One region of the Pantoea sp. X-Soil-ISGK-259 genome, then DNA from elsewhere that is predicted to be linked to it. Evidence: predicted binding sites of a transcription regulator. Region 1 holds the regulator's gene; each other region holds the start of a gene.
The links. The regulator CRP, encoded in region 1, controls carbon source genes, mostly activating them, when cyclic AMP is high. The targets are predictions, from matches to a motif close to ATGTGANNNNNNTCACAT.
Positions count from the first base shown of each region.

Region 2: a site for CRP is predicted at 1,888-1,905, ahead of AC6I77_RS13245 (YfcZ/YiiS family protein). Genes of this name have one in related genera too.
Region 3: a site for CRP is predicted at 1,855-1,872, ahead of AC6I77_RS09285 (sugar transporter). Genes of this name have one in related genera too.

Region 1 is NZ_AP035986.1:3,658,641-3,661,907, forward strand. It holds gene AC6I77_RS17480 (phosphoribulokinase) at 1-243, shown strand, start outside; gene AC6I77_RS17485 (OsmC family protein) at 757-1,161, opposite strand; gene crp (cAMP-activated global transcriptional regulator CRP) at 1,465-2,097, shown strand; gene AC6I77_RS17495 (YccS/YhfK family putative transporter) at 2,155-3,267, shown strand, end outside.
Region 2 is NZ_AP035986.1:2,825,538-2,828,804, reverse strand. It holds gene mlaA (phospholipid-binding lipoprotein MlaA) at 1-38, shown strand, start outside; gene fadL (long-chain fatty acid transporter FadL) at 356-1,639, opposite strand; gene AC6I77_RS13245 (YfcZ/YiiS family protein) at 1,998-2,294, shown strand; gene fadI (acetyl-CoA C-acyltransferase FadI) at 2,453-3,267, shown strand, end outside.
Region 3 is NZ_AP035986.1:1,985,356-1,988,622, reverse strand. It holds gene bhsA (multiple stress resistance protein BhsA) at 1-242, shown strand, start outside; gene bhsA (multiple stress resistance protein BhsA) at 280-537, shown strand; gene AC6I77_RS09285 (sugar transporter) at 615-1,799, opposite strand; gene AC6I77_RS09280 (hypothetical protein) at 2,086-2,346, opposite strand; gene ynfM (multidrug efflux MFS transporter YnfM/SxtP(Kp)) at 2,504-3,267, opposite strand, start outside.

The sequences.
Region 1 (3,267 bases):
ACCGTCGACACCTCAAACCCGTTCGCTGCCCGCGCCATTCCGTCACTGGATGAGAGCTTTGTGGTGATTCATTTCCAGGCGCTGGAAGATATCGACTTCCCCTACCTGCTGGCGATGCTGCAGGGTTCGTTTATCTCGCACATCAATACGCTGGTCGTGCCCGGCGGCAAAATGGGTCTGGCGATGGAGCTGATCATGGGTCCGCTGGTGAAGCGGCTGATGGAAGGTAAGCGGATAGAGTAAGAGGTCAGCAAAAAAAACGCAGAGAGCAGAGGCCTTTCGCAAAGAGGTAAAACTGGCATTTCTGCGGGGAAAGGCTTACTGCTGAGCTGGCTTCAGGGAGCATACACCTTTCGCAAAGACGCAAAACCGCCATCCCTGGCAGGCTCAGCGCGGGCCATCCCTGGCCCGCTATGCTTTGCTACAGGCATATGCTCCCTTCGCTTCACGTCCGGCAGCCACATCCGTTTTCAGAAAGGTCGCCACTGAAAAAACCTGGTGACAAAGAATCTGACAGCAACACCTAAGCTCAACACGCCGGGAACCGGGTCAGAAGAGGAAAGCGTCCCGCGACTGGGACAAAAACGCCGGGAGCGTTTTTGAACAACGCAAAGCGTTGGCCCGGTATGGGCGCACCTCAGGGATGAGGTGCGTAATAGCGCGGGCACAGTCTTAAAGCGGACTCTCTATGCAGGAACGGCCCGACACCAGACCGACTCCGAATTGGCCCGCGACTTTAAAATGCCCTTCAGCCTGTTACAGCTCAATCACTTCATAGCTATGCGTAATCGTCACACCTTTACCCAGCATGATGGCCACCGAACAATATTTTTCAGCAGAAAGATCCACCGCGCGTGAGACCGCTTTATCCTGGAGCGCTTTACCACTCACGATAAAGTGCAGGTTGATGTGCGTAAAGATTCGCGGCGCCTCTTCACGACGTTCTGAGGTCAGTTTTACTTCACAATCAGCCACATCGTTACGGCCTTTTTGCAGAATTGATACCACGTCAATCGCGCTGCATCCGCCGGCCGCCATCAGCACCATCTCCATTGGGCTGGGCGCTTTATCGCCCGAATTTCCATCCATCAGTATCTGATGGCCGGATGAGGATTCTCCGAGGAATGTCAGTCCTTCTACCCACTTCACTCTTGCCTGCATGATTTTTGCTCCGGAATACGCTGTTTTGTCGCCAGAGTACGCTTTCGCCTGGTAAACAGCAATCCAGAGAAATCCGCCTGTAGCTGAAGCGAGACAACACAAGACAGTCGGCAAAAGCTGTGCTACAAACAGTGCTGAAAATATTTTTCGTCACCCGATGGCGAAGCCGGGAAGAATGATGCGCACTGCGCCTGATGCGGCCCGAATAATTTCCTGAAAGGGAAACGCTTGAAGCTTTCACCGCCTGACAGGGAAAACTGCCCCCTGTATTTTGGGCACGATTACAACAGAGGATAATAGCGAATGGTTCTCGGCAAACCGCAAACAGACCCTACACTCGAATGGTTCCTGTCCCATTGCCATATTCACAAGTATCCATCCAAAAGTACGCTGATTCACCAAGGTGAAAAAGCAGAAACGCTTTACTACATCGTGAAAGGTTCCGTCGCGGTTCTGATTAAAGATGAAGAAGGCAAAGAGATGATTCTTTCCTACCTGAATCAGGGCGATTTCATTGGTGAGCTTGGCCTGTTCGAAGAAGGCCAGGAGCGCAGCGCCTGGGTACGTGCGAAAAGCGCGTGCGAAGTGGCGGAGATTTCTTACAAGAAATTCCGTCAGCTGATTCAGGTTAATCCCGACATCCTGATGCGACTCTCCTCGCAGATGGCGCGTCGCCTGCAGGTCACGTCTGAAAAAGTGGGTAACCTCGCTTTCCTCGACGTCACCGGACGCATTGCACAGACCCTGCTCAACCTGGCGAAGCAGCCAGATGCCATGACGCATCCCGACGGCATGCAAATTAAAATCACTCGTCAGGAAATTGGCCAGATTGTGGGTTGTTCACGCGAAACCGTGGGCCGTATTTTGAAGATGCTGGAAGATCAGAACCTGATCTCCGCACACGGCAAAACCATCGTCGTTTACGGCACCCGCTAATTCCTGTCACCCACGGCGTGATGGCAACATCACGCCGTTATTGTTTGTGTTGGGCCGATGTGGCGTCGAATTATTTACCATCCTGAAGTCAACTACGCCTTGCGGCAAACGCTGGTGCTTTGTCTGCCCGTCGCGCTGGGCTGGCTGGCTGGCGACCTGCAAAAAGGTCTGCTGTTCTCGTTAGTGCCTGCCTGCTGCAATATTGCCGGTCTGGATACCCCGCATAAACGCTTTTTCAAACGCCTGATTGTGGGTGGCAGCCTGTTTGCCCTCGGCAGCTTCCTGATTCAGTGGCTCACACTGCATGCCATTCCGCTACCGCTCATCCTGTTCGCCATGCCCCTGCTGCTCGGCGTGACGGGTGAGATCAGCCCGCTGCATGGTCGTCTGCTGCCCGGCACGCTTATCGCCGCCATTTTTACCCTGAGCCTCATTGGCCGCATGCCCATCTATGTTACCCCGCTGCTCTACATCGGCGGCACGCTCTGGTATGGGCTGTTTAACTGGTTCTGGTTCTGGCTGTGGAAAGAGCAGCCGATGCGCGAAAGCCTCAGCCTGATCTACCGCGAGCTGGCTAACTACTGCGACGCCAAATACACCCTGCTGACGCAGCTGACCGACCCGGAAAAGGCACTGCCGCCGCTGCTGGCGCGTCAGCAGAAAGTGGTCGATCTGATTAACACCTGCTATCAGCAGATGCACATGCTGTCGGCAAGCCGCGATCACAGCCATAAGCGGCTGACGCGCGCCTTTCAGGTGGCGCTGGATCTGCAGGAACACATCTCGGTTAGTCTGCATCGGCCGGAAGAGGTGCAGAAGCTGGTCGAACAGAGCCATGCCGAAGCGGTGATCCGCTGGAATGCCAAAACCATTTCGGCCCGGCTACGGGTGCTGGCGGATAACATCCTTTATCACCAGCTACCCGATCGCTTTGCGATGGACAAACAGCTTGGCGCGCTGGAGAAGATCGCCCATCAGCATCCCGACAATCCGGTGGGTAACTTCTGTCTTTACCACTTCAACCGCATTGCGCGGGTGCTGCGCACGCAGAAACCGCTGTATCAGCGTGACCTGATGGCGGATCGTCAGCGCCGTCTGCCACTGTTACCGGCGCTGCGCAGTTATCTCTCTTTTCGCTCGTCAGCGCTGCGCACCGCCGGACGCTTTGCG
Region 2 (3,267 bases), 830 kb from region 1:
CGATTCAGGATGACCTGAAGGATATCGACGCGCAGTAAATGCAGGATCCCCTGCCTGCGTGTCGCTGTGTTTTTCTGCAGAGCGCACAGCAGCTGAAGTGATGGGAGCATACGCCCGGAACAAAGCATCGCGGGCCATGGATAAAAACGCCGGGAGCGTTTTTAAACAACGCAAAGCGTTGGCCCGGCAGCGGGCGCATCTCAGGGATGAGGTGCGTAATCGCCCACGCTGAGCAGTCAGGTATGGCGGGTTTTGCGTCTTTGCAAAGGGCGCATGCTCCCTGAGCCAGCCAGCGACCCGCCGCCACAAAAAAGGGCGACTCACCAGAGTCGCCCTTTTTGATCGTGCTATTTCATCAGAACTTGTAGTTAAAGTTCGCGCCGTAAAGCCAGGCCTTACCTTCAGAGGTAAAGGTATAAGGACCTTCTTTCACCGTCACTTTCTGTCCGTGCATATAAGAGATGCCTAAATCAACAGAGGCATTATCGTTAAAGGCATAAGAGGTACCGGCACTTAGCCACAAACGATCCTGGTCCGGAATAGAGATAGAACGCTTATCTGCTGGCACCGGGCTGTCATCAAACGCAATACCGGTACGGAAAGTCCAGTTCTTGTCGTAGGAATAGGTCGTGCCCAGCGCAATGCGGTACGCATCGTGGAAGCTTTCATCTTTATAGAACAGCGTCTGGCCGTTTGAACCGGTCGCTTTCAGCTCCTGGAACTGACTCCAGCTGGTGTACGCCAGGCTGTAGTGAACCGCCCACTGCGGTGCCACTTTATGCCAGCCCGACACTTCCCACATCTCCGGCAGATTCAGGGTTAATGCCCCCGGAACGGTCGTGCCGTTGGTGCCATCAGGAACACCGGTCACGGTCGGATCATTAAACGCATTCAGCCGTGATGAGAGGTTGCTCTTATAATCGCCATCGAAATCAATTTTAACTTCTGAACGGTAGGTAAAGCCGAAGCGGTTATTTTCATCCACTTCATACAGGACACCGGCATTCCAGCCGTAGCCCCACTTATCGCCTTTCAGATGGGCCACCTGGGTATCAGCCGGAATACCCAGCCTCGCGCCTGATTCACCTGCATAGCGTTCAATTTTGGCTTTGGCGTAAACCGCATCAAAACCCACACCCACACTAAAATGATCATTCAGACGATAGGCGGTGCTGAGATTGAAATTGCCGGTCATCAGGTCGGTTTTACCCCCGTAACCGCCTGCGGTGTAGCCATTATTAAACTCTGTGGCTAAGCCATAATTTGACGTTGCAGATGCGCCAATCCACCACTGATCGTTAATAGGCTGAACGTAATGAATATTGGGGATCCACTGATTCGGGGCAATATTATTGGCATCCAGGCTGCGTCCGCTGGGACTGCGACCACTGATGTTGACATCTGGCGCAATATAAACCGCACCGAGTGAAAATTCAGGACGATCCATTAATGCCATCGTCGCCGGGTTACGGCTGGCTGACGCCGCCGTATCGCCCATTGCCCCTTCGCCTGAATATGCGCGACCTAAACCAATCGTAGAGAATTCATTTAACTGAAATCCAGCTGCGTAAACGTGTGAAGAGACAAGCGCCACTGCAGCCGCCACGGCTGACTTTGCAAACAGGTTTTTATGGTTCATGACCACAACCTCATGTGAATTATTATTTAACGCTATAACGTCGCGTAACAAAGGACGGCGGATTGTAGGGACTGATGTAAAGCGCACATATCAGACCAGTGCGGAGAGTATAGGTCCGACCTGTGTGCATGTTGCAATATTGTTTTTCAAATATTTCAGAATTGATCGCTTAAAATTCGATCTGCTTAACAAAACAGCCCTAATTCTGCACAGCATACCGATTCCAGTTTGTTCTGGATCAATTTTTATTGTGATATTCGTCACTTAGGGCCATACGCGTGGCGCATTTTTGGGCAAGCAGGTAAAATTTCGGTCATAAAATCGCGCAAACCGCCAGAATGCTGGTCAGGAGAATGAAATGACTGATGCCATTAAAAAATGCAGTGCGACCGAAACCGCAGCCTGTTGCTGTGTTGATGTGGGCACAGTGATGGATAACACCGATTGCACTGCAAGCTGGTCAGAATGGTTTGCTCAGCGTGCCGATGCGGAAGCGAAATTAGCGCAACTTACCCAGCGCGCGCGTGAGGTTGAATCAGAACCCTGTGTGATTGAATCGCGCTTCAGCGAAGTAAATCAGGGCGTACAGCTCGATGTCGATTTCACCTTCAGCTGCCAGGCTGAAACCCTGATTTTTCAGCTCGGTTTGCGTTAAATCTCTAAGCGCCGCGTACATGCGGCGTTTTTCATTTTCGTGTTTCCCTTCGCACTTTTTCCTTTCCGATATTGGCGGCTCACCCGCTTGTGGTTAACACTGATCAGGTCAGACCTCTTCAGGCAATGATGCCACAGTCCCAGCCACAGGTGAGAATAATGAGCAAAGCGCAGCCGCTGCTGACGCGTGATGGTGAACGCATCGCAATAACCCATGGGTTACGCACCCCTTTCCTGCGCCAGGCGACCGGCTTTCATGGCATTCCCGCCATTGAACTGGGACGTATGGTGGTCAGCGAATTAATGGCGCGCAGTGAACTTCCCGCTGAAGTGATAGAGCAACTGGTCTTTGGGCAGGTCGTGCAGATGCCGGAAGCGCCGAACATTGCGCGGGAAATTGTTTTAAGCAGCGGGCTGAATGTACATACCGACGCTTACAGTGTTAGCCGTGCCTGCGCCACCAGTTTTCAGGCGGTAGCGAATGTGGCAGAAAGTCTGATGGCGGGCACCATCTCTGCGGGCATCGCGGGTGGGGCTGACTCCTCTTCAGTGCTGCCAATCGGTGTCAGTAAAACGCTGGCGCGTGCGCTGGTGGATCTCAATAAAGCCCGCAGCGTCGGGCAGAAACTGCAGATCCTGCGACGTCTGCGCCCACGCGATCTGCTGCCGGTGCCACCCGCAGTGGCGGAGTATTCCACCGGCCTGCGCATGGGCGACACAGCCGAACAGATGGCGAAGAGTCACGGCATTACCCGTGAAGCACAGGATGCGCTGGCACTGCGATCCCATCAGCATGCCGCCCGAGCCTGGCAATCCGGGGTACTGAATCAGGAAGTGATGGCCGCTTTTGTGCCGCCGTGGAAAACCGCTATCGATCAGGACAATAACGTCCGTATGAATGCCAAAGCGGAGGATTACGCCCGACTGCGTCCGGCATTTGATCGCCAGCACGGTAGTGTTACTGCGGCCAACAG
Region 3 (3,267 bases), 1.7 Mb from region 1:
CCACCCTGGCAGCACTGGCACTTACCACTCTGACTTTTGGCGCATATGCCGCTGACCTCGTCACCAGCGAACCCTCTAATCAGCAGCCAGTCGGCACCATCTCTGTACAGGGCGGCACTAACCTGACCTCCCTTGAATCACAGTTGAGTGCTAAAGCGGATGAAGCGGGTGCGAAATCGTTCCGTATCACCTCAACCAGCGGCCAGAACAAACTGCACGGCACGGCAGTGATTTATCAGTAAATCGGGTGTCGACAGAATCAGTGAGAGGGGATTTGTTATGAAACGTATTAGCTTGATGGTGACAGCGGCTTTGCTAAGCAGCATCTCATTTGCCAGTGTCGCGGCTCAGCAGGTAAGCAGTACACCGCCTGATGCGCAAAAAATCGGTGTCATCAGCGCGACGGGCAGTACTAATCTGACCTCGCTGGAGCAGCAACTGTCAGAAAAGGCCAGCGATGTCGGGGCAAAGTCTTTCCGCATCACTTCGACCTCTGGCAACAACAACCTGCATGGCACAGCCATTCTTTATAAGTAAAAGCACGATAAATATTCATAAACAGGCTTCAGATAAACCCACTTATCTGAAGCCTTTTTTATTCTTAAGTCACAGCCTTATCCGTTGCTCCGCAACTGGGGATAACGACGGAAGATGTAAATACACCAGAGTAACGCCACCAGCCCGATCATCCCGCCGACGTTCCCGACTTCCGCCATGCTCAGATGCAGACTGACCTGATTCCCCAGCAGCGCACCTGCGCCAATCCCGATATTATAAATCCCTGACATGAGCGACATTGCCACATCCGTGGCATCGGGTGCCAGTGACAGCACCCGCACCTGCATACCCAGTCCAATCATCATCATTGCCATGCCCCAGACAACGCACAGTGTTGAAATAGCGGCAGGTCGGACCGCAGCAAAAATCAGCAGCCCCATACAAAGGGTTATCAGTGCGATGGCGGCAATAAGCAGTCCGGAAGGGAATTTATTGCCGAGGGTACTGAACAGCACGCTGCCCACAATACCCGCTGAACCAAACAGCAACAGCAGCAGGGTCGTAAAATTGCCGCTGGAGTGCGCCACATTCTGCATAAACGGCTCGATATAGCTGTAAGCGGTGTAATGCGCGGTCACCACCAGCGTCACCAGCAGATACATGCTGACCAGCGCCGGACGGCGAAACAGCATCGGCACACTGCTCAGCGAGCCGGTATGCTCACTCGGCAGGCGCGGCAGGATCCGCACCAGCATAATCATCAGCACCAGCGCCGAGAGGCCAATCGCGCCGAAGGTGGTACGCCAGCCAAGATACTGACCGACCACACGCCCAATCGGCACGCCCAGGACCATTGCCAGCGCAGTACCGGTCGCCAGCATACTCAGAGCCTGTGTTTTCTTACCGGCTGGCGCAACGCGGATCGCCAGTGAGGCTGTAATCGACCAGAACACCGCGTGAGACAGGGCGATGCCCACACGTGACATCATCAGCGAGCGGAAATCCCAGGCGACGGTTGAAAGTATATGGCTGACGATGAAAATCAGGAATAGCACGCCCAGCAGCAGGCGTCGCTCGATATTACGGGTTAGCAGCATCAGCGGCAGTGAGAGCAGCGCGACGACCCAGGCATAGATAGTCAGCATGATCCCGACATCAGCCGTCGGCATTGAAAAGTCAGCGGCAATATCGGACAGCAGGCCAACCGGGACAAATTCGGTGGTATTGAAGACAAACGCAGCAATAGCCAGCAATACCACGCGTAGCCAGGCAGTCTTACGTGAAACAGTTGTTGATTGCATGAGGAGTCAAGCCAGTCAGAATAGCGAATGTGGATGTGACAGACACACCCAGTGAAAGTGACCTGCGTCACAAAATTAACCGCTATTGTAGTCAATAAACCGGGAAGAGAAACCTGATAACGCGCTTTTAATACTGAATTTTTTTTATCGCCCTGGCACCGGGCGATAGCCAGAGGTTATTACCCGCGACAACGCAAGGAGATCCTGTGCAGCAGCATAATCTATAAGCAAAATGTGACGGAGCAGCACGCCGGAGAGAACACCATCACGGTTAAAAGCCCTGCGCTTAACGCGACGTTGGCGTGTGCTTCAGGGCCACACTGAGCTGAGCTGCCGGATGGGTCGAATGATTGAGCGGACAGCAATTTTCACAGCCTATTGCACCCACATAATATTTTTTCGCCTGAAGAATAGCGGCGTTCACGTGGTAAAAACTGCCCAGAAACAGTCTGTTATCCATGTCGGGAAGATGAGGGCAACCCGCAGCATGGACGACATGATTATCGTTATATCCTGATTGTTTGTTAACGTAATAGTAGAGAGCCACAGGCGTTCCTTGTTGCCGTGCTGAAAGGCAAAACAGATGAATTATGACAATAAAATGATTATAGCGGGAAACGCACACTTTGTTTGTTGTGGATCTGAATCAAACGTTCTGGAGGCGGTTTGCCAGACCCGGCGGGGCCTGGCAAACGTGCAGGCTGTCAGAGTTTTCTACTGTGCAGGCGCCAGGCAACCGCTAACGCCAGTATCAGCAGGACGCTGATAAATAGCGTAATACCGCCCCAGCCGAAGTTATGCCAGAACAGACCGCCCAGCGTACCCGCCACGCTGGAACCCACGTAATAGCTGAAAAGATAAAGCGAGGAAGCCTGTCCCCGCGCCCGACGCGCCCGGGGACCGATCCAGCCGCTGGCAACGGCATGAGCAGCAAAAAAACCGGCAGTGAACAGCATCATCCCAGGCAGGATCAGCCAGAGGGAGTTAAAGGCCGTTACCAGCAGGCCCAGTAACATGATGGCTGTCGCGCCCAGCATTACCGGCCCGCGCCCAATGCGGCTGGTCAGCGCACCCGCTTTAGGCGAACTCCATGAGCCGGTCAGGTAGACCACGGATAACAACCCGACCACGGCCTGACTGAGATGCCAGGGCGCGTCCAGTAAACGATAGCCAATGTAGTTGAACAGGGTGACGAAGGCGCCCATCAGCAGGAAGCCTTCGGCAAACAACCACGGCAGGCCTGGATCGCGCCAGTGCAGCCGGAAGTTAATTAACAGATTACGCGGGCGCAGGGTGATGGGTCTGAAATGACGCGATGCGGGCAGGATCTTCCAGAACATCAGCGCGGAGGCCAGTGAAAAACAGCCGATTACCGCCACGGCGATCCGCCATGAGAAGAGGTCGGTCAGGACACCGCTGAGCAGACGCCCGCTCATTCCGCCTATGGAATTACCGCTGATATACAACC